DNA from 3 places in the Paenibacillus tianjinensis genome. Region 1 is predicted to be linked to each of the others. Evidence: riboswitches for the same ligand, from Rfam matches in the RefSeq annotation. Region 1 holds a riboswitch; each other region holds the start of a gene.

Region 1 (9,846 bases):
TGATCAGGCATTCTACGGGGACGATGACCATATTGCTTTTGGATCTTCGGACGAAATATTGTTCGCGAAAACAGTCCCTCAGCTTGCCAAAATGGATGCCGGGGAGAAGCCATTTTATGCGATGGTCATTTCGATGAGCGCCCACCATCCTTACAGGATTCCAGAGGACAAATACAAAATGAAGCTTCCTGAAAGTTATGAAGGCACACTGCTTGGTGATTATATCCTTGCCCAGAATTATGCGGATTATGCCATGGGGCAATTTCTGGAGGAGCTGAAGACAAGCGGACTTTGGGATGACAGTCTTGTCGTATTCTACGGTGACCATCAGGGCGTGCCCATGTATACTCTGGGCAGCAGTGAAAAGGACCTGATCAATGAACTGGTCGGCCATGACTACGGCTACACGGATATGTTCAACATTCCGTTTATCGTCCATTCGCCGGGTGCCGCACTGCCTGCCGTAATGGGCCAGACGGGCGGACAGGTAGACATCCTGCCGACTGTTGCCAATCTGCTTGGAGTGTCAGTAGAGAATCAGCTGCATTTCGGGGAAGATCTGTTCAACCAGCAGAGTAACCTGCTGCCGGTCAGACACTTCCTGCCGACCGGCTCCTTCATTAACGATAAGAGCATCTACGTAACAGGGGATGCTTATGCCGACGGGACTAACTACAATCTGCTGGATAACTCTAGTCTTCCAGGCGGCTCTACTGAAGCACAGTTTACGGCCGTTCAGCGTCTGCTGAATCTGTCCAACAGCTATCTGCTGCAGCTGCCGGACCGGCCGGATCAGCAATAGAATAGAACAAAAGCACCAAAACCTAGGCTGTAAGCCTGGGCTTTGGTGCTTTTTTTATACAGATTATAAGGAATCAGGCTGATCGTTAAGCTGCTCAAAGTAGGCATGAACGCCATTCAGCAGTTCAATCAGCAGTTCACTTTTTTCCTCGCCTAAATAATCAATCATCCCTTTGAACGTGTCACGGATCCTTGCGACCGCTTTATCAGCGAACAGTTCGCCCTTCTCTGTCAGCTGGATGACACTGATTCTCCGGTCTTGAGTGTCGCTGGTACGCACTACGTAGCCTTGGCTGAGCAGACTGTTGACCATTTGCGTAATGGTCGGAGAGGTCACCCGCAGCAGCCGGCTGACCTCCGAGACGGTCAGCGTATCCTTTCCGGTTCTTTTTTTGTTCATGCGGATCGCAATCAGTACCCGGATCTCACTTGGCTTCAGCCCAAACATTGTCGTTTTTTGCCAATTAAGCCGGGAGAATTGCTGGAAAGCACCCATCAATCCATCCACATTGTCATACCTGTCTTCGTTCATCTATACACCCCATAAGCTTATTTAACTATAATTATAGCCCAATAGGGGCATAAAAAGAACTCGCTTGACTTCATCGTTTCCACACACCTTTTGGGTAAAGTATGGTTATTAAAATTGGAATATTGCAAATTGGAGGTATGAGAATGAGAAAGATATTAATTACTGGTACAATAGCGTTGATATTAAGTGCGGCTTTATCCGGATGCCAGGCAGGCAATAAAAACTCTAATGCTGCAGCCAACGTAACCACGGAAACCGCGGTTACAGAACCATGGGTTGGCACCAAAAATACAACAAGGGTTAATACGTCTGATCCAGTTCAGGCAGCCGTTCTTGTCTCCCGCACACTCTGGACGGCAGAGACAGATAATAACAGACCCTCAAGTGTGGTTTTGACCGATGTGAACAACTGGCAGATTGCGGCCGTAAGCACGGATCTGATTCATCATCCCAGCAACGGGCCAGTTCTCTTTTTTGATAAAGAAAGCGTTCCTGCTGTGACTTTAGAGGAGCTTAAACGGTTGAAGCCGATGGGCGCAGAAGGGAATGAAGGCATTCAAATTGTCATTGTAGGTCCGGTTGCGTCAAGCGTTGAGGAGCAATTGAACACCTTGGATATGAAAATCGATAAAATAGAAGGAGACGAGCCGGCAGCTATAGCAGAGGCCATTGATGCCTATTATGCCAAAGCTGCGGGGGAGCTTCCACAGGCCGTCATAGTCGGGTCTATGGACAGTCCTGAATATACATTGCCTGCTGTAAATTGGATCGCCCACATGCCTGAACCGTTGCTCTATGTGAAGAAGGACGAAATCCCTGCTGCCACAGTGAAAGCCCTGAATAAGCGCGAAGGTAAGGCGGCCATCTATGTCCTGGGTCCGGATTCGGTGATCTCCAGCAAAGTTGAAGACGAATTAGCAGCTTATGGAACGGTAACCCGGATTGATGGTGACAATCCGTATGAGAATGCGGTCGCTTTTGCCCAATATAAAGACACCAGCAATGATTTTGGCTGGGGAATCACTACGGCGGGACATAACTTTTCATTTCTGACCACAGATTCAACCATGCTGACCATTGCTGCGGCTCCTTTTAGCCATCTGGGCAAACACGCCCCGTTAATGTTCACCAAAAAGGATGTACTGCCGGATTCCGTGATGGAGTATTTGATGAATGTCCAACCGAAGTATCAGAAGTCACCTGCAGAAGGTCCCTATAATCATGCCTGGGTAACCGGCGGCAAAGACGCAATTTCTGCTGCTGCCCAGAGTGAAATCGATGATATGCTTGAGATTTCCCCTGCATCAGGCGGGAACCCGCATGCCGGCCATTAATTGGTCATTTGTTCATAAAAAAATGGAGTAGGTGGATAATGTCTAAACTACAGGTATTAATCGTAGATGATGAGTGGAATATGAGGAATCTGCTTCGCATTTATCTGATGAAGGAAGGTTTTCGAATCCAGGAAGCCGCAACGGGCCATGAAGCACTGTCTATGATTAAGAAACACTCCTTTGATATCATACTGCTGGATGTAATGATGCCTGATATGGATGGCTGGCAAGTCTGTAAGGCCGTGAGAGAAACCGGGAACATCCCTATTCTGATGCTTACGGCACGAACAGAGACCAAAGACAAAATCCATGGACTTGGAGTAGGCGCAGATGATTATTTGACGAAGCCCTTTGAACCTGAGGAGTTATTGGCCAGAATCTATTCGTTAATCCGCAGGTCTACAATCACACAGGGGATGCAGCCTCCTCAAAGGGTCCTGGATTTCCCCGAGCTGAACATTTTTCCGGATGCCCGGGAGGTCCGCATTCAAGAGGGTTCTGTAGATTTTACCCAAAAGGAATTTGATCTTCTTATGATGTTAGCGCAGAGCAAGCAGCGTGCTTTCACCCGCGAGGAGCTTGTAGAACGGGTCTGGGGATATGATTATGAGGGTGAAATCCGGGTGGTGGATACGCATATTAAGAATATTCGTGAGAAACTGCAGCGGGCCGGAATGAGCTATAACCCGATTCAGACGGTATGGGGAGTAGGCTATAAATTTCAAGCGGCTGAGTATCAGGATGAGAAATAACCGGATTGGGATCAAGCTCGGGTCAGTGATCATCACTGTATTCCTGATTGTGTTGTTATTCCTGGGTTTTGCCATCGATAAAATGTTCACGAATTTTTATACTGCCGAAATGCGAAAAGAAACGGAAGAGATTGCCTCACACTTTACGGTCATGGCGAATGCAACCGATGTCACCTCCGAGCAGACCATGATGACCTTTGCGGAATTTTCGAATGTCAGTATCTTTAATATTCTGGACAATGGGACCGTAAATCTGCACTCCGGTGTTCATGATTCGGCCGACCGGTCGTTTATCCGAAGTTCGGATCTCGACAAGATTTTTGGCGGTAAAATCGTTAGCTTGATGTATAAAGACCCGGAAGGTCATCGTTACTTTGTTTCCGGCCAACCGGTCACTAAAGGTGGTGTTATTACCTCAGCCCTTTATGTAATGGCCTCTACGGAACAAATGGAGCAATCCTTATCCGGGGTAAGGAACTTATTGGTACTATCCGGAATGGGGGCTTTCTTGCTGGCCATGGGAATTACATGGATTATCGCGCAAGTCTTGTCCCGTCCGCTGCTGCAAATGCAAAAGGCAACACGGAAAATTGCCGTTGGTGAGCTGGAAACCCGACTTGAGATCACAAGCAGGGATGAACTGGGCAGTTTGGCTGAGGCCATCAATGATTTGGCGGCCGATCTTCAGCATTACCGGGACAGCCGGCAAGAGCTGTTCTCTAACATATCACATGATCTGCGGACACCCATTACCTATTTGGAAGGGTACTCTAGAGTGGTTAAGGATCACCTTTATGAGACCGAGGAAGAGAAGGACCGATATCTGGATATCATTTATCAGGAGGCGGTCCGGCTGCAGCATTTGGTCGATGATGTGTTCGATCTGGCCAAAATGGAAGAAGGGAAGATATCCCTTCTGGAAGAAGAGCTCAACCTCTCTGACCTGACTGAACAAGCTGTTCAAAAAGTTAAATTGAAGGCAAAAGAAAAAGGGTTAGCCCTGTCGTTCGAATCTTCCGGGCCTGTTACACTGGTCCGCGGTGATGGTAAACGGATGGAGCAGATTGTCCTGAACTTGCTGGAGAATGCGATCCGTTATACAGAGAAGGGGAGTATCCAAGCGGGTCTGCAGTACGCCGGAAGCTCTGTAATCCTAAGCGTTGAAGATACGGGAATTGGGATTCCTGAGGAAGACCTGCCTTATATTTTCGAACGGTTCTATAGAGTGGAGAAATCCCGTGCACGTCAATTCGGGGGAACCGGATTAGGTCTATCCATCGTAAAAAAACTGGCCGAGCTGCAGGGCGGTAAGATAAAGGTTACAAGCAGGCTAGGCGGAGGAACCCGGTTTGAAGTGTACTTTCAGCGGCAGCCGGACCCGGGGGGACACAGCAAATGAAGAAAATAGAATGGCTTATCGCCTTTTTCTTTATGGGAATAGGTGTAATGTGTATGACCCTTTCAGCCGTTTCTTTCCAAAGCGACTCACTGCTCCATTTCGGTTATATAGTGAAAACATTTCTGATCTGTGCAGTACTTATCGGGATAAGCCTGTTTCTGGTGCTGAGAGTATTGAAGTTGAACAAAAGATCGAAAAAATAAGCTCCTTTCAAAACTATCAACACATTTTCTACACAGACATTTCTTACAATGAAAATATAACAAATCTTATTTTGTGGAGGTAATGATATGGATTGGTCTTGGTTAGCTGTGCTGGTATGTCCGTTAATGATGATATTTATGATGTTTGGTATGCGTGGTGGACACGGCCATGGTCCGCATAAGAAACAGCTATCCGCCGGTGTGGTGGAGCAAGAATTATTGCAGTTAAAAGCACAAAATGAGTTGTTGCAAAAGGAAGTGCAAGATTTAAAGAATAGAGCTGTTTAAAGGTAGGAGATAGGCGGGATTACTCGAAAAAAGACTCCGGAGATGATCTCCGGAGTCTTTCATCTTACTATTAATGAGTCATTCCACTCATGCCGCCCATACTGCTTACAATCTCGGGATTAACCATTCCGAAGATCATTGCGATGTGTGCAACGACCAGGAATCCGCTGACAAGAATAAAGTGGAGTTTCAGCTTTTCTTCCTCCGTACGCTTACGTCCAATAAGGCCAAGGTCCAGCAGGGCAAGAGGCAGTAGGAAGATTACACCGCTCAAATAGAATCCTACCGCGACTACATCTACCCAGGTATGCCATTCCCCATTTACAGTCAGAGGGACAAAAGCGGTCGGGAACAGATATAGGAATACTCCTGTAAAGTACAGACCGGCCAAAATGCTGCAGATCCGGTTAAAAGCTCTTAGGCTGCCTTTGACATTTTTGTTGAAAAGAATAAAAAACTCGGTCACCGTAATGGTCTCAGCAAAAATGACCGGGATTGCCATAAAAATGATCAGATTCCATGGCTGGTTGTCCATCAAAAGGGACATGTAATGCGTCATATTCATTCGTTTATTTCCCCCATCTAATATTGTTACTACAAAGTTAGTATAGGGGGAAAGTGTGTGGAAAGTATGGAGATTTCCTTTACAATGATCAGGGCGAACTATATAATTGGATTAATTTTATATTGCTATATCCGGAGGAGCCTGCCAACAGCGGGCTCTTTTTGTGTTTTTAACTGGAATAAATTTACTCATTCTGATGAACCGCTTAATTCCGTCCAGGAAGCGGGGGAACCAATGATCCCGGGGTGAATCTCGAGAGATCGAGTAGGGCAGCTCTCTAGCCCGAATCCGGCAGCTAACCCCGTAAGCGTCCAAGAGAGGGGCACATGTAATGACGCATATTGAAGTCAATGAAACCACACTGTATTACGAAATGTCCGGCAGTGGTCTACCTATTGTTTTTATTCATGATCATTCAACCTCCCATCAAATATTTGAACCTCAAGCGGATTATTTCAGCAAGCGGGCTAAGGTGATCGTCTTTGACCTAAGAGGAAATGGAAGATCGGGGAAAATGAACGTAGAAATTAGCCGGATCATAGACACACAATGTGAAGATTTAAAGGGGCTATTGGACGAACTGGATGTGGTCCGGGCTGTAATTGTAGCTTGTTCCAGTGGGGCCATGATTGCCCGGAAATTTGCATATCTGTACCCTGAACGGGTAATAAATATGGTATTCGTAGACAGTTACTTTCATGGTGGTGACGCAGCTTTAGCCGGAAGAGCGATGGGGATCTTTGAAATATGCGCTTTGGCAGCCCACTATCTCCCTGCGGAAATGTTTATGCGATCTTTACGTATCACATACAACAAGTGGCTCTCGGCCTACCATATTCTGAGAAGAGAGCTTTTGCAGGAACGGACAACAGAATTAATCAAGCAGCGACTGGCGCTAAGACAGGCAGACTCCTTCGGGTTCGCAGCGGGGCTGCAAATTCCCGTTCTTTGTGTAACAGGGAATCTGAATGAAAGGGTTCTGGAGCAGGCAAAAAAAACGGTGGCTCAATATCCGCTTGCTCGTTTAGCGATACTTGATGATGCCATGTACCCCAGCCACCTATGCCAGCCGCAGCATTTTAACCGGCTAGTGCTTGATTATTTACAAGACCAGCAATGTTTCCGGCAGGCAGCATCCGGCAAGTAGAAGGGTGATGCATGGTGTGCTTTATTTGCATACGACACAGAGCGTCTTTCCTTATACTGTAGAAACGGCTGCAGAGTTGTTTATTGATGAGGTGAAGAGACGGATCCTCTGAATAAACGAATTCTCTTTACAATTGCTTTAGCGAACCCTATAATGGTACTAATTGTATATTGTTGTATCCGGAGGAGCCTGCCACTAGCGGGCTCTTTTTGTGTTTTTTCAAGGACTGGTGTAAAAATTTGATTGTAACAGGAGCCTCTAATATGTTATTTGATAAAATCTTGTTCTTCCAGAAACTCAAACTGACTTCTTCCAGGATTATTCTGCTCGGTTTTGCTGCACCCATATTACTTGGAGCTGTGCTGCTATCCTTACCGCTATCTTCATCCACAGGTAGTAGTGTAGGCTGGCTGAACGCATTGTTTACCTCAACTTCAGCTGTCTGCGTGACGGGTCTAGTGGTACTCGATACAGGGATGGACTTTTCACACTTCGGACAAATCATAATCTTACTGCTTATTCAAATTGGCGGTTTGGGGTTTATGACCTTTGGGGTCCTAATAGCTGTGGTTATGGGGAAAAAGATCGGATTAAAAGATCGTCTGCTTATCCAACAATCCGCCAACTCTGTGACAACTCAAGGTGTTGTCCGTTTATCACTCAGCATCTTCCTCATTTCTTTTATCGTCGAGACTATAGGAGCATTATTATTAACTCTCCGGTGGGCAAATGAAATGGGGGTGGAAAGATCTATTTACTATGGAATATTCCATTCCGTCTCTGCCTTCAATAACGCTGGTTTTTCGTTGTGGCCGGACAGTCTGAGCCGTTATGTCGGTGACCCGTTAATTAATATCGTCATCTCATGTTTATTTATCATCGGAGGGATCGGGTTTACAGTGATTTTGGATTTGTACCGGAAAAGAAGGTGGAGGGATCTGTCCTTTCACACTAAAATTGTTCTGCTCACTTCCGGATTTCTGTGTATGGCCGGATTTCTGGTGATATTTACGATTGAACTCTTTAATACCAAGACCTTTAGTACTCTCTCCTGGAGCGAACGAATCTGGGCAGGATATTTCCAAGGTGTAGTAACGCGGACGGCTGGTTTTAACTCCATTGATATTGCTGCGATGCTGCCGGCTTCCCAGTTTTTCATGATCTTCCTGATGTTTATTGGCGCTTCATCCGGATCGACAGGAGGGGGGATAAAAACAACTACTTTCGCTGTGATTATGTTAAGTATTATTGCAACGGTTAAAGGGAAGGCTGACGTCCAGCTTCTTAAAAAGCGGATCTCTCAAGAGATTATTTTCAGGTCACTCGCGGTGATGACCATTTCTATGGGGGTGGTTCTCGGAGTTGCCTTTCTTTTAACGATTACAGAATATCCTCATCAAAAGGATTTTCTCGCACTTCTCTTCGAAGCAACCTCCGCCTTCGGAACAGTAGGGATGTCTATGGGGATAACGCCAGAACTATCATCAATGGGCAAAGGGATTATCATAGTTACAATGTATATCGGAAGACTAGGACCCTTAACCTTGGCTTTTGCTCTGGCACAAAAAAGCGTCAAGCAAAAGTATCGCTATCCCGAGGATAAGCTTCTGATCGGCTAGCATTTTGTCCGAGCACTAAATGAATAAGGGGATGAAGTCATGATTGAAGTAAAGAATCTACATTTTACTTACCCCAATACAAAGGAAGCTGCACTTCGCGGTCTTGATTTCACGATACCTAAGGGAGAAATATTTGGGTTTCTGGGTCCATCGGGGGCCGGCAAAAGCACAACGCAAAAGATACTGATCGGAGTCCTCAAAAACTATCTGGGCAGTGTGAAAGTAATGGGCACAGAAATTAAAGATACTGGACCTGAGTATTTCGAGCAGATTGGCGTTGCGTTTGAATTCCCCAACTTCTACACCAAGTTTACGGCATTGGAGAACCTGAAGCTCTTTCGTTCCCTATACGCAGGAGCAACAGAAGATCCATTAAGTCTTCTGAAACTGGTGGATTTAGCCGATGCTGCGAATATGAAGGTTGCACAATTGTCCAAGGGGATGAAGATGAGGTTGAACTTCTGCAGAGCGCTTTTGAATCATCCGCAAATTCTGTTCCTCGACGAACCGACTTCGGGGCTGGATCCGGTCAATGCGAAGCGAATGAAGGATTTGATCCTGGATAAGAAATCCAAAGGCACAACCGTTATTATTACCACGCACAATATGCAGGCTGCCGAGGAACTTTGTGATCGTGTTGCTTTTATTATTGACGGTCAAATAAAACTTATCAATTCTCCCCGGGAACTTAAATTGCTTAATGGAAATAAACGGGTATTACTGGAATACCGCCTTCATCATGAATTACAGCAGGCTGAGTTTTCTCTTGACGGGATTGGAGAGAATCAGCAATTTCTGCAGCTGATCAGGGAGCACCCTATTGAAACCATTCATTCGCTTGAATCCTCTTTGGAGCAGATATTCATCAAGGTTACAGGGAGGTCACTGGCGTGAGAATGAGGTCTGCTGTGGCATTTGATATCCGGTTCCAATGGCGGCACGGATTTTATGGGGTTTACATTATAGTTTGTGCTTTTTATGTGGCACTGCTGCATTTTATCCCTGAGTTGTACCAGGAGAAAACAACGGTTCTGTTAACATTTAGCGACCCCAGCGCGCTTGGACTTATTCTGGCTGGAGGAATTGTACTGCTCGAGAGAGATCAAGGAATTCTTGACCCTTTATTTGTAACACCTATCCGTATACGGGAATACTTACTTGCAAAAGCATGCTCATTATCCGTTTTATCGTTGCTGGCTGCATGGG
Region 2 (9,846 bases), 1.5 Mb from region 1:
CGCTGGAACACCTCCCACTGGAAAATCACCCGTGATGCCATCAAGGAGGCCGTAAGCAAATGAGCCAGTCTGTCATTGTCTACTCTACCTCCGGCTGCAGCGACTGCAATCAGGTAAAACAGCTGCTCACAGAACAAGGCATTCCGTTCGAAGTGCGTGATGTTATGACCAGTACAGTCTATCAGGAGGAAGTAGAGAAGCTCGGCTTCATGGGAGTACCTGTCACTGTATCCGGAGAATATGCGGTCAAAGGCTTCAACCTTCCTGAGCTTAAGGAACTTATTGCTGCAGCGAAATAAATTCATGAATCATTCCAGGAGGCTACAGCCATGTCACAGGAGATCTGGATTAACCTGCCGGTTAAGGATGTTGAGAGGTCAACTGCCTTTTTCAACGAGATTGGATTCCATGCGGTGAGCGTCGGTAACGAGAGATCCAAGCTTGTCATAGGCCAAACGACGATTCTGCTGTTCCCGGATGCGGCGTTTGAGAAATTTACAGGTTCAACAATCGCAGATACTTCCCATAGCGCAGAAGTCATCTTTTCCATTGGTGCTAACAGCAGAGAAGAAGTAGATGCCTTTATTCAAAAAGTAGAGTTTGCCGGTGGAAATATCTTCGGTAAGCCGGGTGAAGTGGACGGGTGGATGTACGGCGCAGGCTTTGCCGACCTGGACGGTCACCGCTGGAACCTGCTGTACATAGATGAGAGCAAAATGCCAAAACGCTAATATGAAAACGCCGGTCACCTGCTTAAGGTCACCGGCGTTTTTATCTCCCTATGAACTTATATTTTTCTAGGTTCAATTTTCGCACTCTGCTGCCTTTTTCCAGTAAAAATCAAAAGATGACGCCTGAGCGAGAAAATGACCAGATAAACGCTGATAAATAGTCTTTTCGGCTAGAGCAGCCTTGTTTCCGCCGCAATTCCCTGCTAATCGGCAATTAGAGAATCCCTTTGCTTTTTTACAAAGCCATGCCGGAAAGAGTATGATTCGTGTTGAATCGATTCGCAAAAATAATGATATTCGAACGCTGAATTCCCGCCCAGCGGGAAACGGGGGAACCATCCGGCTGATAAGGCCATGGGGTGAATCCTGAGGAGACTGCGACTCCCGCATTCTCACCAGGTAGGGCGACTCTCACCGCCCGAATCCTGCAGCTAACCTCGTAAGTGTATAGAGAGAGCCCCTTGATTCCGCCACGTTTTGGCATCAGGCCTGTTTCCGCCTGTATCCGGACCGCAGCAGAGGTTCTCCTCTGCCTGCGGTTTTTGCGCACCGCTATACATTTAAGTTAGACCCTGTAATTCTCTGTCTTGTCCATCTCTTTAATCCAGGAAGGAACGTGCTGACATGCCTGACCTTTTATCCTCGCAGCTGGCCGCTGCCGCCGGATTTGAGCAATATATCCGGGAGTACAGCGGAGGTGTCCTTGCGCTCAGCTCCATTCTGCTCGGGAAGGGCAGTGAAGCAGAGCGGGTGACGGCCGGAACCTTCAACAAGCTGTATGAGCCTTATTGCAAAGGAAAGCTCAAAGCTGCCGACTTTCCGGTAGAAGCCTACCGGGAGTGCATCCTGCAATGCGCAAAATCCGCGAAAAACCGGAATCTGCGCACCTCTAAAGAGTTGTCGTGGGACGATCAGCTTGTAAAAGCCCTATGGTATGGACTGCTGCTTCCGCTGCCCGAAATCGGCAAAATTCTCGGCAAGAGCCTGCCGGTGCTGAAAGCTCAGCTCAGGCAGGTGCGTGAGCACAATGCAGGGCAAAAGCCGCTGAGATCACAGGCTAATTTGTCTATTGTGTAAATGGCGCGCCTGTTCTTCTCACCAATAAAGCCGCAGCAATCCGCTGCGGCTTTATTGGCTTACTTGCCCTTACTGTTGCCCTTACTGTTGCCTTTACTCTTGCTCTTGCCTTTGTTTATCTCTTTGCCCTTACTATTACCACTCTTGGCAAACCGTAAAAAAGCCATCAGGCATCCCAGAATTCCAAGACCAAGCAGCAGAGTCTGCAGCGCCCCCAGCAGTGTTGAGCCTTCGGGCCTAAGCATACTGCTTACTATGATCAGTACAATGGAGACCGTGACCAGCACGGGGGTTTTTATGTTTAATTTCAAAATCACCACTCCTTACTATTAAGGTACACTATAAACGGCCGAATCACCAGTTTTAGTGAGTCCCTTAGCCGCGCGCAAAAAAGGCACCTCCGCATCAACTGCGGAGGTGCCTTTAAATAGCTGTCCCTGAAACGATTTTCTAGCCTAATGGCTGCGCTTGTAATACTTGCCAAAGAATACGATCGCCATCAGCATTCCGGTAATGCCTATACCTGTCAGAAGCCCTTGCGTAAAATCCATCAGATTCGACCCGCTATCTGGAACAAGTCTGCTGGATGTTAGCGAGAAGAAAGATGTTATAAACAGCAGCGCTAAGTTTTGTTGTTGTTTTTTATCCATAATTCCCACTCCTTAAATTTTGTAAGCCTTCATTGCTTTTCTAATCTCTTTGATACTAGGTCGTTTACCATACATCAGGACACCTGTGCGGTAGATTTTGGCGGCCAGCCAGCCTAACAGGAAGATAGTGACCAGCAGAATAACCAGTGAAACTGCGATTTCCCATACGGCCACATCTCCGACACCGATCCGCAGCAGCATGCTGAGCGGTGATGTGAACGGTACGTAGCTGGCGATCTTTATCAGCAGTGTGTCCGGTGCAGAAACGCTGAAGGTCGGAATATAGTAGTTCACAAAACCCAGCATCATCACCGGCATGCTTGCCTGGCCCAGCTCCTCGGTACGGCTCACGATCGAGCCTACAGCGGCATACATCAGCGCATACAGGAAGAAGCCCAGAATATACAGGATAAGGCCGTAAACCAGAATACCTACATTCAATTGACTTAAGTCAAGATCGAAATCCGTAAGAATCCCCGAGTTATGCGGCAGCATCAGGTTCGCCGCAATGCTCGCGGCAATGATCGCAATCTGCAGCAGCCCGACCAGGAACACCCCCAGCACCTTGCCGAACATCTGGCTCAGCGGTGAAGCGCTCGTAATCAGAATTTCCATAATGCGCGAACTCTTCTCTGCTGTGACCTCAGCGGCAATCATATTACCGGTCAGCATAATCGACAAGAAGAAGAGCATCAGCAGTACATAGACAATCACATAATTGATCGCAGGTGCAGACTCATCCTGACCGCCGCCAGTCCCGCTTCCTCCGCCGATCTGCTGCGTATCTATCGTGACCGGCGTGAATATGGCGGCCACCTCCTGCTGTGTCAGCTTACCCTCCGTAATCAGCTGCGTATTGACTTGCTGCAGGGCAGCTTGCAGATAGCTCTGGATATCTCCGTCCAGCTCTCCTTCATTGCTGTGGTATGTGACCGGAGGTACGCCTGCGCCCGCAGCAGTGCCGAAGGTGAGATAACCCTTAATGTCGCCTTCCTTGAGTCCCTTTTGAAGAGCCGCGTCCTCTGCAGATGCATAGGACTCCAGCGTTACCTGGGTCTCGGAGTCTTCGGGCGCCGTATAAGCCAGCAGCAGTTCCGATACCGGGTTTCCGGATTCCGTAACAACTCCGATGCGTGCAGCACCGGCTTCGTCGTCGCCGCTAAACTTGTCGATAAAATAAGGAATGTTCATACCGATGGTAATCAGAAGCACGATGATCAGCGTTGTGATCGTAAAAGATTTAGTCCGCGCCTTATTTTTGAAGGTAAATGCGATAATCGGTCCCAGCTTATTCATTGGATTCACCCACCGCTCTGATAAAGATTTGGTTTAGCGTCGGTTCCTTGATTTCGAAATGTTCAACTTCACCGGCAAGCAGGGCGTGCTGTAATATCCGCTGCGCTGCTCCAATCTCACTGATCGCCAGCACATAGCCCCGCTCCTGCCGCTGCACTGCGGTTACCCCGGCGATTCCCTCCAGCCCGGAGACTTCTCCAACCGTCCGCAGGAATACCTCCTCGCGCGGATAGCCCTTTTTAATCTCGCGGATATCTCCTTGAACCACTGTATTGGAACGGTCAAGAATTGTAATATTCCGGCACAGCTCTTCGACATGCTCCATGCGGTGGGTAGAGAACAGGATACTCGTCCCCTGGTCGCGCATCTCTCTAACGGTGTCTTTTAACAGCTCCACATTCACCGGGTCCAGTCCGCTGAAAGCTTCATCGAGGATAAGAATTTGCGGTTTATGTACAACGGCAGCGATGAAACCCATTTTTTGCTGATTGCCCTTGGAGAGTTCTTCGATCTTCTTGTTGTAATATTCCGGCACTTCAAAGCGGTCCAGCCAGTAACGCAGACTCTTCTCCGCATCGCCTGCAGCCATGCCGCGCAGCCGGGCCAGATAGATGATCTGTTCGCTCACTTTTACCTTCGGGTACAGGCCGCGTTCTTCCGGCAGATAGCCCATCAGATGCTGCAGCTCGCTGCTGAACGGCTTGCCGTTATAGATAATCTTCCCCTCATCGGGATAAATCAGACCAAGCACCATGCGCATTGTTGTGGTTTTGCCGGCGCCGTTGGCCCCCAGCAGCCCATAAATTTCGCCTTGCTCCACCTTCAGGTTAATTCTGTTTACTGCCGTTTTATCACCATATTGCTTCACTACCTGTTCCAGCTTCAAAGCTTCCATTCGTTAGTCCCCTCTCTTCTGGTCAATCAGGATCGGATGATGCCCTTGTGTCCATAAGCTGAGTATTTCATCCAGTTCAAGTGCCCGGCTCTTAATAACCTTTACGCCCAATTGCTGGATGCGTTTCTCATTTTGATGAAATTTCTGGGTAATAAATGAAACCATTCCAGATTGCCCCCAGGTAAAATTCAGAGCATCCGGCAATTCTGCCGCCAAATGCTGCAGTTCTTCCTCATCTGCAGCATTTACCCATACCTCATTCCAGGAGCCGAAGAGACTGTCCTTCTCGGCCATGCCGAGCAGCTGCCCATGGTGCATAAGCACAATATAATCCGCCAGCCTCCGTACTTCCTCGATGATGTGGGTGCAGATCAGCACCGTTGCATTACTCTCATCCATATATTTACGCAGCGCTTCTATCAGGATCTTCCAGGCAAAAGGATCAAGACCGGAAGACGGCTCATCCAGCAGCAGCAGCTTGGGCCGGGCTGCCAGCGCAGCGGCAATCTCGAACTTGCGGCGCTCACCCTTTGACATTTTGCCGAGCCTTGCTCCTTGCGGCACCTCGAATCTGCCCAGTAATTCTTCGAAATACTGCTGGTCCCATGCCGGGTACCACTGCCGGCGGAACTCAGCCGCCTCTTCCGCTGTCCATAGATTCTCTTCGCTCTGCGAGTTCTCCGGGACATAGGCAATGGTTTGCCGCAGGGAGAGCGGCATCCCCTTCCCGTGCGTCTCTTCAAACCAGCGGATCTCACCCTCTTCAGGGAAGCTCAGCTGCATCAGCATGTGCAGCAGTGTGCTTTTGCCGGAGCCATTCTGGCCCACTAGTGCGGTTATATAGCCCTGCGGGAGATTCAGATTAAGCGGTCCGATCATCCGGTTACGCCGTTTCTTGCTTACATTCCGCAGTTCAATGGCCTGTTGTACCATGCAATGACTCCACCCTTCATCCCTGTTTGTTATATTTGCTCTTCACGATGTCCGTAAATATCCGGGTCAGCTCTTCTGCACTGCATTGCACGGACAAACCGACATCGACGGCACTTTCCAATGCTTTGCTGACGGCTTCCCGCTTGTATTCCTCCATAGCGCCTTCTCCCACATGGGAGACGAAGGTACCCGTTCCCTGCCGGGTCCGCAGCAGTCCTTCATTCTCCAGATCCTGATAGACCCGGCGGACCGTAATGACGCTGCATTTCAGATCTCCGGCAAACTCGCGGATCGAAGGAAGCAGTGTCCCTTCTGTTATTCCGCCGCTGATGATGAGTGACCGCAGCTGTGTTTCAATCTGATGGTACAGCGGCTCAGCGCTGTTCTCGTTAATCTGAATGGGTATCCACATCCTTACCACCGCCCTCTCATACGAGATCGCGGCTCTTAAGCCGTTGAATCGTCCATGCGGAGAACAGCTGCACCGATGCAGTTCCCAGCAGCAGGCTTCCCCACATCAGCGGGGACAACAGCCCCCACTCCTTAGAGCAGCTCAAAGTGTACAGGAAGAGATTCCCTCCCGCCAGACTAATGAGCAAAGCGGCAATGATGGACAGCAGCATGAATAGAAACATCCATCCACAGTAGGCTTTGCCGCTGGTCAGCAGTTCGATGAAAATGAACATCCCTGTAACGATCAGCCCGTAGCCGACCCAGGTTAGAGCGAAGGTCAGATAGGCCGGTAGAGGAAGTTCATGCCGCATATCGGAGCTAAGTGTATAGATCAGGCCGAAGAACAGCACTCCGTTCAACGAAAAAGAGAGCACCGTATGAAGCTTTCTTTTGCAGAGGATCACTGCAGATGGAACCGGCAGACTGCGCATGTAGGCCAGCATCCGGGTATAGGAATCGTCCATCACATACTTCATCTTCCGTCTGGAGAAAGTAAAGCCCAGCATAGGAATGACGGTAACGAGCATGAAGTCGGCAAGGACCTTAGCCTCCCCTTCGCCCAGCACATCATCTGTGACCATTCCGGTCATCATCCCCATGTACCCCATTAATACGACCGCCCCAAGAAATGCCCACACCAGCTTCAGCCTGTCTCCGCGGAAGTCACTCCTTACAATAATCCAGGCCTGTTTGATTGTTGTCATATTGCCTCAACCTCACTTAAATTCAGAGGATATACAGATTCAGTGTGTATAGCTCTGTGCTTACTGTATATATCTATATACACAGTATATGTCCTGTATTTTCCAGAGTCAAGGTTTAGTTTGGATAAATATTGAAACTGTTGTGTTCCTCCGTTCGTTAGCTTATGAAAATTCGTTCAATTCCTTATAGCTGCACTAAGCGGCGACAGGGGAGAATATATTAACATTTGTATCTACTACAGACAGCTATTTGTGAATTCTAATTCTATGGGATTTATCCCATTAATTTCGCCACGCAGCTTGTTTCCGGCAAATTCTACGGGATTTATCCCCTTAACTCAGCCATGTAGCCCACTATCTTCGAATTCGGAGGTGTTTATACCTCTCATTCCGCATCACTGCCCTATTCCGGCGGATCCGGAGGGACTTATCGCTCTCATTCCCTCGAATTTGGAGGATTCTGCGCTGTCCGCTCACCTTATTCAAACACATAAAAAAAGGCCTGAGCATCAGCACCCTCCTTACGGAAGATGCCGGTACACAGACCGCCTTCAAAACCAATTAAAAACCCCAGATTGCATCCCAGACCGGCTTGGTATGCCCGCCAGGATAAAATATGTAGAGCAGCACGTACACAGCAACTCCTGTAATGGCCGTAATGAACCAGATTACAGCAGTTACTCTGCCCCATTTGCGGTGCTTCGCATACTTGGCTTTGAAGCCCAGCGTAAGTGTCGTAATCCCGAACACGGCTGCCACCGTTGCCAGTACGATATGAAATATCAGAAAAATGTGATACAAGAGCGACAGATTATCCGGTCCGCCCCACGATGTATTCCCTACAAACACCGTTCTTGACATGTACACAATGAAGAACAAGGTAGCAGCCACTGCGGCAGCGATCATTGTCTTCTTGTGCGCTTCACGTTTGCCCTTGATGATCTGTCTCCAGCCGATAGCCACCAGCACCGCACTGATTACGATGAAAGATGTACTGATCGTCGGAAACACTGTAAAGATATCCATGATTATCCCCCTCGGTGCTCTACCTGCTATACCCGGGTCAAAACACCATCCCCCAGCTCGCCGGATGGCGCGGAAGTGTCCGCGTCGTCTTGCCTGTTCTCTTTTTTATACCAATGATAGAACACATAAGCAAGCATCGAGGCAAAAATAAATTCCTGAATGAACTTCATGGCGATGCCGCCCACCTGCTGATCCACCTTGGGCGACAGTCCGCCGAAGAAGTCCGGCCCGCCGAAAGTCTGCAGCAGTGCTGCCGGATCACCGGATACACAGTATCCCATCGCCCGTGCCCAGGCACTCGGATCACTATAAGTTGCATAGAGCGGAGCCCCCGCAAAAATAATCAGCCCGCAGGCCGGGGTCAGCAGCACCATATTCAAAAAGATAAAGCCGATCTGGCCGAGGCTCCCGACCTTCCGGCGCTCCGGCAGCGGATTAATCAGCGTCCACCACATCAGCGCGGCTGTCAGGAACAGCAAACCATAATACAGGCGGTGGACCGCAAAATGCAGCATCACATAATCATGAATCACTGGCAGATGATACAGCGAGAATAATCCATTGAACATCAGCGCCGCCACCACCGGATGGGCAAGGAAGGAGAGACGCCGCAGCGGATTCACCTTCAGCAAGGCACGCCAGCACCAGTCCGGGATGCCCAGCATCATCAGCGGAACCGCAATAAGATAGGATAAGGCCATACTGACCATATGGAAGGAAAACAGGATATGCCCAAGCAGACTTACCGGACCGCCCTGGGCCAGATAAAGCGCCAGCAGCCCGCCCATAAACAGCACTCTCTGCCGGACCGGAACTATAACAGATCCTGGAAAGCGCTGCGCCAGCGGACCGATCAGCAGCAGATACCCGGCGGCCAGCAGCAGCGTTGCTGCCAGTATCAACGGGCTCCACAAGTCGGCAAAGCTAAAGTATTGTAATCCCAGCATCGTACAATTCCTCCCTTGTGCAGAGTTGATAATAGATGTATTGCTACTCGGGCCAAAGTTAGATCTACAGAATGGCTGTGATTGGGCAGCCTCAAAGTTTCCTATGTCAGCTGTTTCTTACGGGGATTAGTTGGATTTACTCCAGCTAAATTCCGCCTCACCTTTCTACCGGGGCGGTTAGTGGGATTACCTCCAACTAATTTGCTCTATTTAGGCCAAGTCACTGCTTTCCAGAAGAACTAGGTGGAGTATTTCCATCTAATCCGCAATTCCGGGCAGAAAAGCGCCGATTAACTGGATTTTTTTCACTAATTGAAACGCCAAAGCTGAATCCCGAATCCACCCGGCCGCCCTATTTCCCGTAAAGCAAAAAAGAGGCGACGGCTGCCGCCGGCCTCTTCTCATCGCCGCCTTAATCCCACCATACCCAGTAAAGTGCCATCACGATGCAGGTCCCGGCGATAAAAAAGCCGCCAAGCATGAATATGATCGGCATCAGATGTCCCTTGTCCTTCAGATGCATCCAGAAGCCCATCTGCAAAAACACCTGCAGGACAGCCATGACCAGCAGCAGAATAACGGCAAAGGAAGCGTTGACGCCTCCCGCGGCTACCGCCGCGAACGCGATCAGGGTCAGCACGACGGAGAAAATAAACACTACGATATGCCGCTGAGGGCCCTCCTGCCGGTGGCGGTGCTTCACACTGCCCTCTTGCGGATGCTGTTCCGTTACCATGGCTTCAGCCCACCTTTCCAAGCAGGTATACAACGGTGAAGATAAACACCCACACCACATCGATAAAATGCCAGTACATTGCTGAGACATAAATTTTAGGCGCCGTTACCACCGTCAGCCCTTTGCGGACCAGCTGGCCGATCAGTACGGAGATCCAAAGTATTCCGAAGGCAACGTGTGCGCCGTGGAAGCCGACCAGCGTATAGAAGGCCGAGCTGAACGCACTTGTGGTCATGCCGAATTCCTCATGTCTCACATATTCACTGAACTCGTAAATCTCCAGGCCGAGAAAGGCTGCACCCAGCACAACAGTAACGAGCAGCCAGGAGCGAAGCAGCGCCGGGCGGTTCCGGTGCATCGCCTGGATAGCGAACACACTGGTCAGACTACTGACCAGG
Region 3 (9,846 bases), 1.9 Mb from region 1:
GGTGCCATAGACAGTTAGCGGCAGCCGGGACTGAACCATCGCCCCTGCGCACATGGGGCAGGGCTCCAGCGTTACATACAGCTGGCAGTCAAGCAGTCTCCAGGAATTCAGCGCTGTACTGGCTTCCCGGATAGCCACCATTTCGGCATGCGCAGTAGAGTCCAGCGTAGTTTCCCGCAGATTGTAGCCGCGTCCGATAATCTCGCCGTGACGTACAACCACTGCGCCGATGGGCACCTCGCCCAAGCTTTCAGCTTTTCGGGCTTCCGCAATGGCCTCTCTCATCCATAATTCATGAATCGCCAGCTCTTCTGCCGACAGTTCACCGGTTTGAATATTCAAGCTCATCTTCCCTCCTAATAACCCTCTTTGTACAACGAACAAATATTCGATCTTAACAAATTGTGCATAACTCTGTGGATAACCGCCGACTTATGCACAATATTGTGCACAGCGCCATTTAATAAATTGTTTATATGTGAATAGCCTGTGGATGGTTTTCACCTTTTCTTCTTGCTATTGTAGAGAAACCGCCTTTAAAATTCAATGTTTTATGGAGGAAACCCAGATTTGAAATGTCTTTTCAAATGGTTAGGCAAAAGGTATGATATTCATGAACACTCCGCTTGATTTTTTTACCAGCGGATAAGAGGTGAAAAAGCAGCTTGTCCATAAAAACTAAATTATCAGCTATTATTTTTGGTTCGGTATTGTTAATCCTGGCGCTCAATTTAACGCTGAACCTTTATACAGCCCGCAATAACCTGCGCAGTGAAAGCGAAAATAATATGAGGATGACCGCTATGCAGATCGCGGTCTCCGTCGAGCAAAGCAACTACAGCTCCAATTATGTACAGCAACAAATGGCCCAGAATCTTCGGCTGGCTGCCATACTCGCCGCTGAGGAGCTTGATCCGGATATTAAGAATGTGAACAACAACCAGCTGAAGAGGCTGGCAAAAAAGCTTGGTGTGTCTAATATTTCACTTCTTGTCAAAACTGATGATGACATTGTAGTGGCTAAATCCTCCGATCCTGCCGAGCTTGGGCTGTCTACCAGAGGCATGGATTATTGGTATGTAGCTTTGCTTGAGCTGTTCGCAGGTCAAAGAGTATCGGTTAGGCAGGGCCAGACCCTTGAGGATTTCTGGTCAGGGCCCTTTGAATTCTCTACCTCCACTCCCAAGTACATCGAGAAATGGGGATATTACCGCGATCCGTCGAGAAACTATATCATCGATCCTTATATCCGCAGTACGGCAGTGAGTGACTATGTGAGAATTATGGAGCCCGAGGAGCTCATCAAGCGCTCTAAGGAGGTTAATTCGGGACTTTTAGAGATCACAGGAATTAACCCCAAAAGCTTTGCTTCGGAGAGCATGCAGCCTGATGGCTCCGACAGCGTCAATTATAAGCTGCAAAACCGTCCGATTCAGTATGGAACCTATACTTATGGTAACGTTGAAGAAGATAGGGTAGCGATTATGGCGGCGCTGAGCAAGGATGCCCCAGTTACACTGGAAACAGAAGCGCTGGGCAAAAGAGTGCTCAAAAGCTTTATCCCGATCAGCCAACCCGGCATCGATGACTATGTCATATGTGTGGTAATGGATTATTCGGTAATCTCTTCGGTAATCAAGAAGGAGCTGGTTAATAATATTACGACCTCGGTGCTGCTGTTAGTCATCTTTTTCGTATGCAGCTATGCACTGGCTGGTGTTGTCACCCGTCCTATTCAGGATATCCTGCGAAAGGTCAGTGATGTTGCTGTTGGCAAGTTTGAGTCCCCGCTGAATGTAGCCAGCCGTGACGAGCTGGGGCAGCTGGCCAGCCGGATCAATGCCATGACCTCACACCTGCTTCAGCACACGAATCAGCTGGGCAAGACGCTAGAAGAGAACAGGGCGGTTAAAGAACATCTGGAGTCGGTCATTAACGGCACCTCGGATGCCATCCACACCGTAGACATGGAGGGCCGGATCACTAGCACCAACAGGGCTTTTGAAGAGCTGTATGGATGGAATGCGGCTGATGCACAAATTAAGATGCCTTATCTGGTGCCGGCTACGGCGCAGAAGCAGGAAGAGGCGAGGCTGCAGGAGCTGAAGAATGGTGCTGTTCTGCCGCCGATAGAGACGTACCGACTCAAACGTGACGGATCAATTGTGGAGGTCAGCGTAAGCACCTCGATCATTCGTGATGAAGATGGACGTCCGCAATCGTTTGTTCATGTCTCCAGGGATATGACCGAACGCAACAGGATTGAAGAACTGCTGAGACGCTCTGAAAAACTGACTACTGTTGGCCAGCTTGCCGCTGGGGTAGCCCATGAAATTCGTAATCCGCTTACGACGCTCCGCGGATTCCTGCAGCTCCAGAAAGAGAAGGGTCTTCTTATACCGCTCCATATTGATCTGATGCTCTCAGAACTGGAACGGATTAATATGATTGTGAGTGAATTTCTGATTCTGGCCAAGCCGCAGGCTGTCCACTTCCAGGAGAAGGATGTACGGTACATTCTGAATGATGTAATTTCCCTGCTGGGCAGCCAAGCCCATCTCTTCGGTATCGAATTTGAGTCACAGTTCTCTGAGCAGCCTGCCATGGTGCATTGTGAGGAGAACCAATTGAAGCAGGTATTTATAAATATCGTTAAAAATGCAATTGAAGCTATGCCTGAAGGCGGCACAATCACCGTTAAGCAGCAGATGGATGAGAATTCTGTTATCATTGTACTCTCGGACGAAGGCGAGGGAATCCCTGAGGATATGCTGCCGAAGCTGGGTGAGCCTTTCTTTACGAATAAGGAGACAGGAACAGGACTTGGGCTGATGGTCAGCCAGCGGATTATCCAGGCCCATAAAGGCAGTATGGAAATTCGCAGTGAATATGGCAGCGGGGCTGAAATTACAATTATATTGCCTGCAGCACGTGAGCCGGGACCCCAGTCAAGGATTGATTAAAGAACGGAGTGAAGACAGAAGTGAGAATTAATAAATTCATCAGTGAGACAGGATACTGTTCACGCCGTGAAGCAGACAAGCTGGTTGAGAGCGGGAGGGTGACCATCAACGGAGAGCGTGCTGTGCTGGGCAGCCAGGCCTCTACGGGTGATAAGGTCCTGATCGATGGGAAAACGCTTGAAACGGGCAGCCAGGTCGTTTATATCGCTCTAAATAAACCCGTGGGCATCACCTCCACCACAGAAGCCCATATTCAGGGCAATATCGTTGATTTTGTGGGACATCATGAACGTATTTTCCCGATAGGCCGGCTCGATAAAGATTCTGAAGGCCTAATCCTGCTTACGAATGACGGCGATATCGTCAATAAAATATTGCGTGCTGAAGGTAAACATGAGAAGGAATATGTTGTAACGGTAGACAGACCGGTTACACCATCCTTTATCACAGGGATGTCGAGTGGAGTCAAGATCCTTGGCGGCAAGACGCTTCCCTGTGAAGTGACACGGATAAGTGAGCGGGTGTTCCGCATTATTCTAACCGAAGGCAAGAACCGGCAGATCCGCCGTATGTGCAGTGCCTTCGGCTATGAGGTAAGACGCCTGCAGCGTATCCGTGTTATGAACATTCGCCTGGGCGCCTTGCAAACCGGTGAATGGCGCGAATTATCGGCACAGGAGAAGCAGGAGCTGGGAGCCATGCTGAATTATGAACTACAGTAGCGGCCAGGAAACGGGGCAATAGCCACAAATAAAGAGCTGTTCCGGCGGGGGAGACCCGAAGAACAGCTCTTTAATTTGTACACTGGCACTTATTTGCCGGGAGGAACAACGGTTGTAGTATTCGTTGCCTCCTGATATTTACGAAGAATGGAGACTTCTACACGGCGGTTCTTGGCCCGTCCGGCCGCAGTAGTATTGGGGGCAATCGGATGATATTCCCCGTATCCGATCGGGCTGAACTTGACGGGATTCAAATTCGGGTTCAGCAGCAGGATTTTCATGAAATGAAGTGCACGGTCTACGCTGAGATCCCAGTTGGACGAGTAGCTGCTGTTGGAAATCGGAATGTTATCCGTATGTCCCTGCACCAGTACATCATAATCGGGAAATTGCTGCAGCATGCTTGATATCGATTTGGCCAGCTGGCGCGACTCATCTTTTACCTCTGCCTGTCCTGACGCGAACAGGGCGTTGTCGCTGATCGTAATCATCAGCTGTGACTGGTTCAGCTTCGTGCTGAGCAGATCGCTAAGCCCGTTTTTATCAATATACTGATCGAACTGCTTCTTCAGCTTCTCGAGGTCTTCTTGTTCCTGTTTACGAAGCTTTGAGATATCCGATTCTCCTGTATTCTCGGCAACAACGTTGTCCATCTTATCATGCTTGCCCTGATCGAGCTGGGATTGGGTAGGCGTTGCTGACCGCTGGTCGAGAATGCCTGTTCCGCCGTTCAGCGCGTTGCTGAAGGCCTGGCTCATTTCTTCAAATTTCTTGGCATCTGTAGCACTCATGGCGTACATAACGAGGAACAGGGCGACCAGCAGTGTCATTAAGTCAGAATAGGGCAATAGCCAGGATTCGTCGGCATGCTCTTCGTGTTCTTCATGTCTAGTCTTTTTGCTCACTCGAGCCGCCCTCCTTACTGCTTAGCTTGGCACGCTCCGAAGGAGTCAGGAAGACAGACAGTTTCTGGTTAATAGCGATGGTTGAAACCCCTGATTGGATGGACAGCAGCCCCTCCACCATCATCAGTCTGATTTGTATTTCTTTTTTGGAGATTCGTTTGAGCTTGTTAGACATCGGGTGCCACAATACATAACCGGTGAATATACCGAGCAGCGTAGCTATAAATGCACCGGCGATCGCGTGGGCCAGAATTTCCATATCACTCATATCCGCAAGTGCGGCAATCAAGCCGATAACGGCCCCGAGTACACCAAGTGTTGGAGCGTACATACCCGCCTGGGAGAAAATCAGTGCTCCGGCTTTATGTCTATCTTCTGTAGCATGGATATCTTCCATCAAAACATCACGGACAAATTCCTGATCGTTGCCGTCGATAATCATGCGCATCCCGTTTCTCAGAAAATCGTCTTCAATTTCGTCTACTTTGGATTCAAGCGCCAGCAGTCCTTCACGCCGGGTAATGGATGCCCATTCCATAAACAAAGTGATCAGATCAGACTTTTGCACCATTTTCTGCTGAATGAAGAGCAGCTTGAACAATTTGGGAATGCTTTTGATTTCCGACATGGGAAAGGCCATGAAAATAGATGCGATTGTACCGAGAAAAATGATGAGATAAGCTGCGGGAGTGTTCAAGCTTGCAAGCGGAGCACCCTTGAGCACCATCCCATAAAGGACTGCAATCAGACCAAAGACCAAACCAAGTATTGTTGAAATTTCCATTTATGCACCTCGTCCATGAGAATTAAGAAGTGATCCGTTTATAGCCGCATATATCATCCGTGAACAGCGGCGGGACACCCTGTGTGTAATAAAATCACGTATATTCTTATTTATCGTCAGCATTCCCTTTTTTGTGAAGTCATTTTTTCGGCTATAATGGGTAAGGTAAGTTATTATTCATCTGTGGAGAAAACGGAGTGATAGATGTGGGTGTTAAGCACGGAAGAGATTACAGCGAGATTTTAAATGAACTGACGGAAGCCGTTGGGCGTATTTCGGACGGGTATCTATTCTTTGAAATGGAGCCGGACGAATGGCAGGAGCTGCCGCAGGAATCGAAGATGGAAGTATGGGAAGCACTGGCAGAGGATCTGTTTTATGCGCTTGGCAATGAGCCTATGATTCAGGTGGGCAGCGGTGTTGTGATCTACGATAAGGAGACGCACCGGATCAACATTTTGCTTGGTGAGGAAGACTTGGCTTCGGTAGTTCTTGTCTAGAACGGATGCAGCGCAGGCAGCAAGTTTGCCCGGCGGCTGCAGCACGTGGTAAAATTGAGGCTAACGAGTGCTATTTGCCGGGAATTGAGAATACATTAAACCGAAAAAAAGCCTTCATCCTGGCGCATCCCTTGGTCTTTTAGAAGCTGAGGGATGTTTTGTTTAAGGCTTCATAGAGTAGGTAAAGAACTGGGCTGTATGGACTTTACTGCTAATTTAGTAAGGGAGGAAGCAAATTGCAATTTACAGAGGAAGAACTGCGTGAGCAGATAAGTAAGCTGGAGGGGTGGAAGCTGGAGCAGGAGGTTGTGGTGCGCAAATATATGTTCAACGAATATATGAAGGGCATTGCCTTTGTGGATGAAGTAGCCGCCATATCTGAGGCCTTCGATCATCATCCGCATATTACCATTGACTACAAGACTGTGATCCTGCGCTTATCGGCAAAAGAAGAGAGCGGCCTCGGAGCGCTTGATTTCCGCCAGGCCCATGAATTTAATGAAGCCTTTGAGAAAAACCGCTAGGACACTGTTCAATATATTGCATATAAAAATGCCCGTGCTTGCGGATAATCCGTTTATCCTCACACGGGCATTTTGTATAGTGGGCCAGTTACTTCTTCTCTGCAAGCCATAGGGCGACGTTTGCGATTTCCTCAGGAGCCAGCTTATCCTTAAAGGAAGGCATTTGCCCACGTCCCTTGGAGACGATACTGTAGATGCCTTCAGCATCGTGTTCGCTGCCCTCATGCTGCAGACTCGGTCCTACATTACCCTGAAGCTGATCGCCATGGCAAGAAATACAATTGGCTGTAACGATTGCTTCTGCACTTGCGGCATCCAGTGTGACTTGCGGCATCGTCGGCTTACTTTCTTCTGCGACCTCTGCTTTGCCTGGCAGTGTGAACAAGAGCACTACCGCAAAGGCGCAGGCGGCGAAAAACAAACCGCTCATGATCCATTTCTGCATCTCCATCCGTCCCCTCCATGTAAGCTGCTTTCTTCATTATACCGAATGGTAAAGCGTTGTCATAGAGTTTGTGTCAAAAAAAGGAACGATTTTCGTTGCATAATTTAAAAGTTACCTGTATTTAGTGTTATTTATCATAGACCATGCAATAAAAGGGCCTATCGCCACTTGGAGTGCGGCGTTCATACGTGTCGGTGATGGTGAAGCCGCATTTCTGGTATGTTCGAATAGCCCGCTGGTTCCAGGTCAACACCTCCAGATCGATTTCCCGTTCCGGGTAACGCTTCAGGGCAGCCTGCACAATGGCTTCCATGAACAAATGGCCCATTCCGCGACCGCACAAGTCCGGCCGCATGCCGATGCCGAGCCTGACCACACCCTCCATCGGGAACAGCTGTGCGAAGCCGCAAAGGTCTCCTTGCTCGTTCACTACGGATACATACTGTTGACTGCGCAAAACCGGATCTCCGAATTCAATACCGAGCGCCTGCATTTGCTCCCAGGGCATCCATCCGTAGATATTATAGGGCGGCTTATAAATCCACTCACAGATATTCTCGGCATGGCTGGGTTCCATAGGAACAACATGAAAGGTAACAGGGGAACTGATCATAATGGCACAGGCCTCCTTTCAAGAGGACAATACTCTATCCATATACTTAATTATATACAAAACAGGCCCCAGTCAACTCAGCTATTTTTCAAAAACAGGAGAAACTTGACAAACCCAAAAAAATATTTTATGAAATGGCGAAAATTGAGGGGAATAGGTGTTTTACAGATGAGGGGAGGGGTAAATATTTTTATAGACAAAAAAAAGGCCTTCCCCAAGATTTCGGCAAAAATCCTGGAAAAGCGCCTCTCTCATAACCCTTTATTGCACATCATCATTATCTTGTGAATCTGTTGCTACAGTCTGATAAGCATCCGTGCTCATGATGCGTTTGGCGCCAACGTAGCGGTTGACGTAGTAACTGTCACTCAGCGAGCTGATAGTTACACCTTTAGAAGATGAAGCATGTGCGAATTTGCCGTCACCGACATAAATGCCTACATGGGATACGCCACGGCCGCTTGTATTAAAGAATACAAGATCGCCTTCCCGCAGATTGTCACGGGAGATGGCAGTGCCCATCTGGTATTGGGAGCCGGATTGATGCGGCAGGTTAATGCCGATCTTGTCAAATACGTACATGGTAAATCCGGAGCAATCAAAGCCGTTTGTCGATACACCGCCGGATACGTATTTAGTTCCGATGGCTTTGTCGATGACTTTATCCATTTTGGAATCGGCGAAAGCGCTTCCTGCTCCAATGGTAAGAATGATAGAAAAACTTAATAATGCGGCTGCTAACTTCTTCTTCAAAAGTAAATACCCCTTCCAAATGCCTACGAGGTTAGCTTAAGGGTTCGGTTGAAGGTCCCCTATGACCCCTCTGTGAATAGGAGGTCAATTCACCCAAAAATTGGTTCCCCCGTTTCCCTTATGAAGAAGGGAACTCGGCATGACTGTTGATTAGGATTAGCTGATCAATCAATATGACAAAACTTTTGTAAAACCCATTTGAATAATTACAAAAATGTTACTATAAGTTCACTGCGATAATTGTAACAAAGACAGAGCCAGTTGGCAATCACTTAAAACATATTAATGCATATTATTTGCACTTTTTAAGAGTCATATCTGCTAAAAAGGGCGCATATTTACGCCCGGCGTAAGCTATTTCTCTGAATAGGTTGGAATTTTAAGTAAAAAGGTGTTTCATGGACCCCGAATCGGTGTAAAAGGTAGAATAAGGAAATAAAAAAGGAAAGACCCGGAAATGATTACGGCAATAATCAGCTTCCGGGCCTGTATAAGTTACATTTAGTTGTTAGAGGCGAAATTGAGGAGAAGGATCAATCGTAAGCGACAGCCTGGTAAGCTGTTGTGCTCATTACACGTTTGGCCCCAACGTAGCGGTTGGCCCAGTAAGAATTGCTCATCGAAGTGATAGTAACACCACGGGAACTGGATGATTGTGCAAACTTCCCGTTTCCGACATAAATGCCGACATGGGATACCCCACTGCCCAAGGTATTGAAGAATACAAGGTCACCGGAACGGAGATTACTCTTGGAAACGGCGGTTCCTACGCTGAATTGTGCTTTAGAAGTGCGCGGCAAGGTAAGGCCGACGCTCTTAAATACGTATTTGGTGAATCCAGAACAATCAAAGCCGGCAGTGCTTGTGCCCCCGGTTTTATACGACGTTCCCAGCGTTTTTGTAATCACGGTATCCATTTTGGAGTCGGCAAATGCGCTTCCTGCCCCCAGTGTGAATACCATCACAAGACCTAGCGCTGCTGCGGTGCATTTCTTCTTAAGATTGGTGCGGAAAAAATTGTGACTTGTCAAAAGATGTACTCCTTCCAAGGCCTGCGAGGTTAGCTTAAGGATTCGGTAGAAGGTTCCCCTATGACCCCTCTAAAGCGAGATCAATTCACCCAAAATATGGTTCCCCCACTTCCCGGTGCTGGGAATTTGGCGATTTATGCACCAGAACAGTGACTGCGTATCGACAATGTTAAAGTGATTAAGGTACATACAGTTAGTCAAAATAGTTTCAAAAGATTACAAAGTTGTTACCAGTGGTACAGGCATCATTGTATCAGAGGTTTTATGTTTTTGCAAATCCCCCGAATCTCCGCTGAACTCCCCATTAACGGGCAAAAGAGTCACACCCCTGTGTCAGGGATAGTGACTCTTTTAATATGCCGTTTTAACAGCTGAATTATTGTGGGAATGTTTTACTGCTCCAGAGGTGGTATTGTGCGGCAATTCCCCACATTTTGAACAGCGTAGAGGGGAGCGGCGAGAATTGCCGGAACAGCAGGGCTGACATACCGGGGCACAGCAATGAAGTTGCAAAACCCAGCAAAAGGGTAACCAGTCCGCCGGAACCAAGGAGGAGGGAAGCGCCGGTAGAGGGAAGCAGCACCTTCAGACAAGCCAGCACTGCGG

What was found. Region 1 has a riboswitch for cyclic di-AMP ahead of JRJ22_RS08655 (alpha/beta fold hydrolase). Riboswitches for the same ligand answer to the same signal wherever they lie in the genome.
Region 2: it holds a riboswitch for cyclic di-AMP, as region 1 does, so the genes downstream of both, JRJ22_RS02060 (hypothetical protein) here and JRJ22_RS08655 (alpha/beta fold hydrolase) in region 1, are expected to answer to the same signal.
Region 3: it holds a riboswitch for cyclic di-AMP, as region 1 does, so the genes downstream of both, JRJ22_RS00500 (C40 family peptidase) here and JRJ22_RS08655 (alpha/beta fold hydrolase) in region 1, are expected to answer to the same signal.

Annotation. Positions count from the first base shown of each region.
Region 1 is NZ_CP070969.1:2,012,604-2,022,449, forward strand. Features, by position in the region: gene JRJ22_RS08615 (LTA synthase family protein) at 1-802, shown strand, start outside; gene JRJ22_RS08620 (MarR family winged helix-turn-helix transcriptional regulator) at 866-1,333, opposite strand; gene JRJ22_RS08625 (cell wall-binding repeat-containing protein) at 1,477-2,667, shown strand; gene JRJ22_RS08630 (response regulator transcription factor) at 2,706-3,419, shown strand; gene JRJ22_RS08635 (sensor histidine kinase) at 3,409-4,818, shown strand; gene JRJ22_RS08640 (hypothetical protein) at 4,815-5,021, shown strand; gene JRJ22_RS08645 (DUF2933 domain-containing protein) at 5,109-5,309, shown strand; gene JRJ22_RS08650 (DUF6803 family protein) at 5,380-5,874, opposite strand; cyclic di-AMP (ydaO/yuaA leader) riboswitch at 6,067-6,199, shown strand; gene JRJ22_RS08655 (alpha/beta fold hydrolase) at 6,206-7,021, shown strand; gene JRJ22_RS08660 (TrkH family potassium uptake protein) at 7,285-8,640, shown strand; gene JRJ22_RS08665 (ABC transporter ATP-binding protein) at 8,680-9,534, shown strand; gene JRJ22_RS29200 (fluoroquinolone export ABC transporter permease subunit) at 9,537-9,846, shown strand, end outside.
Region 2 is NZ_CP070969.1:464,380-474,225, reverse strand. Features, by position in the region: gene ytxJ (bacillithiol system redox-active protein YtxJ) at 1-63, shown strand, start outside; gene JRJ22_RS02075 (glutaredoxin family protein) at 60-299, shown strand; gene JRJ22_RS02070 (VOC family protein) at 330-731, shown strand; cyclic di-AMP (ydaO/yuaA leader) riboswitch at 1,024-1,191, shown strand; gene JRJ22_RS02060 (hypothetical protein) at 1,356-1,808, shown strand; gene JRJ22_RS02055 (hypothetical protein) at 1,868-2,119, opposite strand; gene JRJ22_RS02050 (hypothetical protein) at 2,264-2,458, opposite strand; gene JRJ22_RS02045 (ABC transporter permease) at 2,471-3,754, opposite strand; gene JRJ22_RS02040 (ABC transporter ATP-binding protein) at 3,747-4,649, opposite strand; gene JRJ22_RS02035 (ABC transporter ATP-binding protein) at 4,653-5,582, opposite strand; gene JRJ22_RS02030 (GntR family transcriptional regulator) at 5,599-5,994, opposite strand; gene JRJ22_RS02025 (hypothetical protein) at 6,011-6,739, opposite strand; gene JRJ22_RS02020 (DUF420 domain-containing protein) at 7,301-7,765, opposite strand; gene ctaG (cytochrome c oxidase assembly factor CtaG) at 7,792-8,712, opposite strand; gene JRJ22_RS02010 (cytochrome C oxidase subunit IV family protein) at 9,125-9,448, opposite strand; gene JRJ22_RS02005 (cytochrome (ubi)quinol oxidase subunit III) at 9,453-9,846, opposite strand, start outside.
Region 3 is NZ_CP070969.1:94,679-104,524, forward strand. Features, by position in the region: gene tadA (tRNA adenosine(34) deaminase TadA) at 1-342, opposite strand, end outside; gene JRJ22_RS00460 (ATP-binding protein) at 666-2,963, shown strand; gene rluF (23S rRNA pseudouridine(2604) synthase RluF) at 2,984-3,685, shown strand; gene motB (flagellar motor protein MotB) at 3,775-4,590, opposite strand; gene motA (flagellar motor stator protein MotA) at 4,574-5,374, opposite strand; gene JRJ22_RS00480 (hypothetical protein) at 5,581-5,874, shown strand; gene JRJ22_RS00485 (4a-hydroxytetrahydrobiopterin dehydratase) at 6,111-6,398, shown strand; gene JRJ22_RS00490 (c-type cytochrome) at 6,487-6,843, opposite strand; gene JRJ22_RS00495 (GNAT family N-acetyltransferase) at 6,971-7,456, opposite strand; gene JRJ22_RS00500 (C40 family peptidase) at 7,718-8,209, opposite strand; cyclic di-AMP (ydaO/yuaA leader) riboswitch at 8,215-8,359, opposite strand; gene JRJ22_RS00505 (C40 family peptidase) at 8,743-9,171, opposite strand; cyclic di-AMP (ydaO/yuaA leader) riboswitch at 9,244-9,382, opposite strand; gene JRJ22_RS00510 (hypothetical protein) at 9,617-9,846, opposite strand, start outside.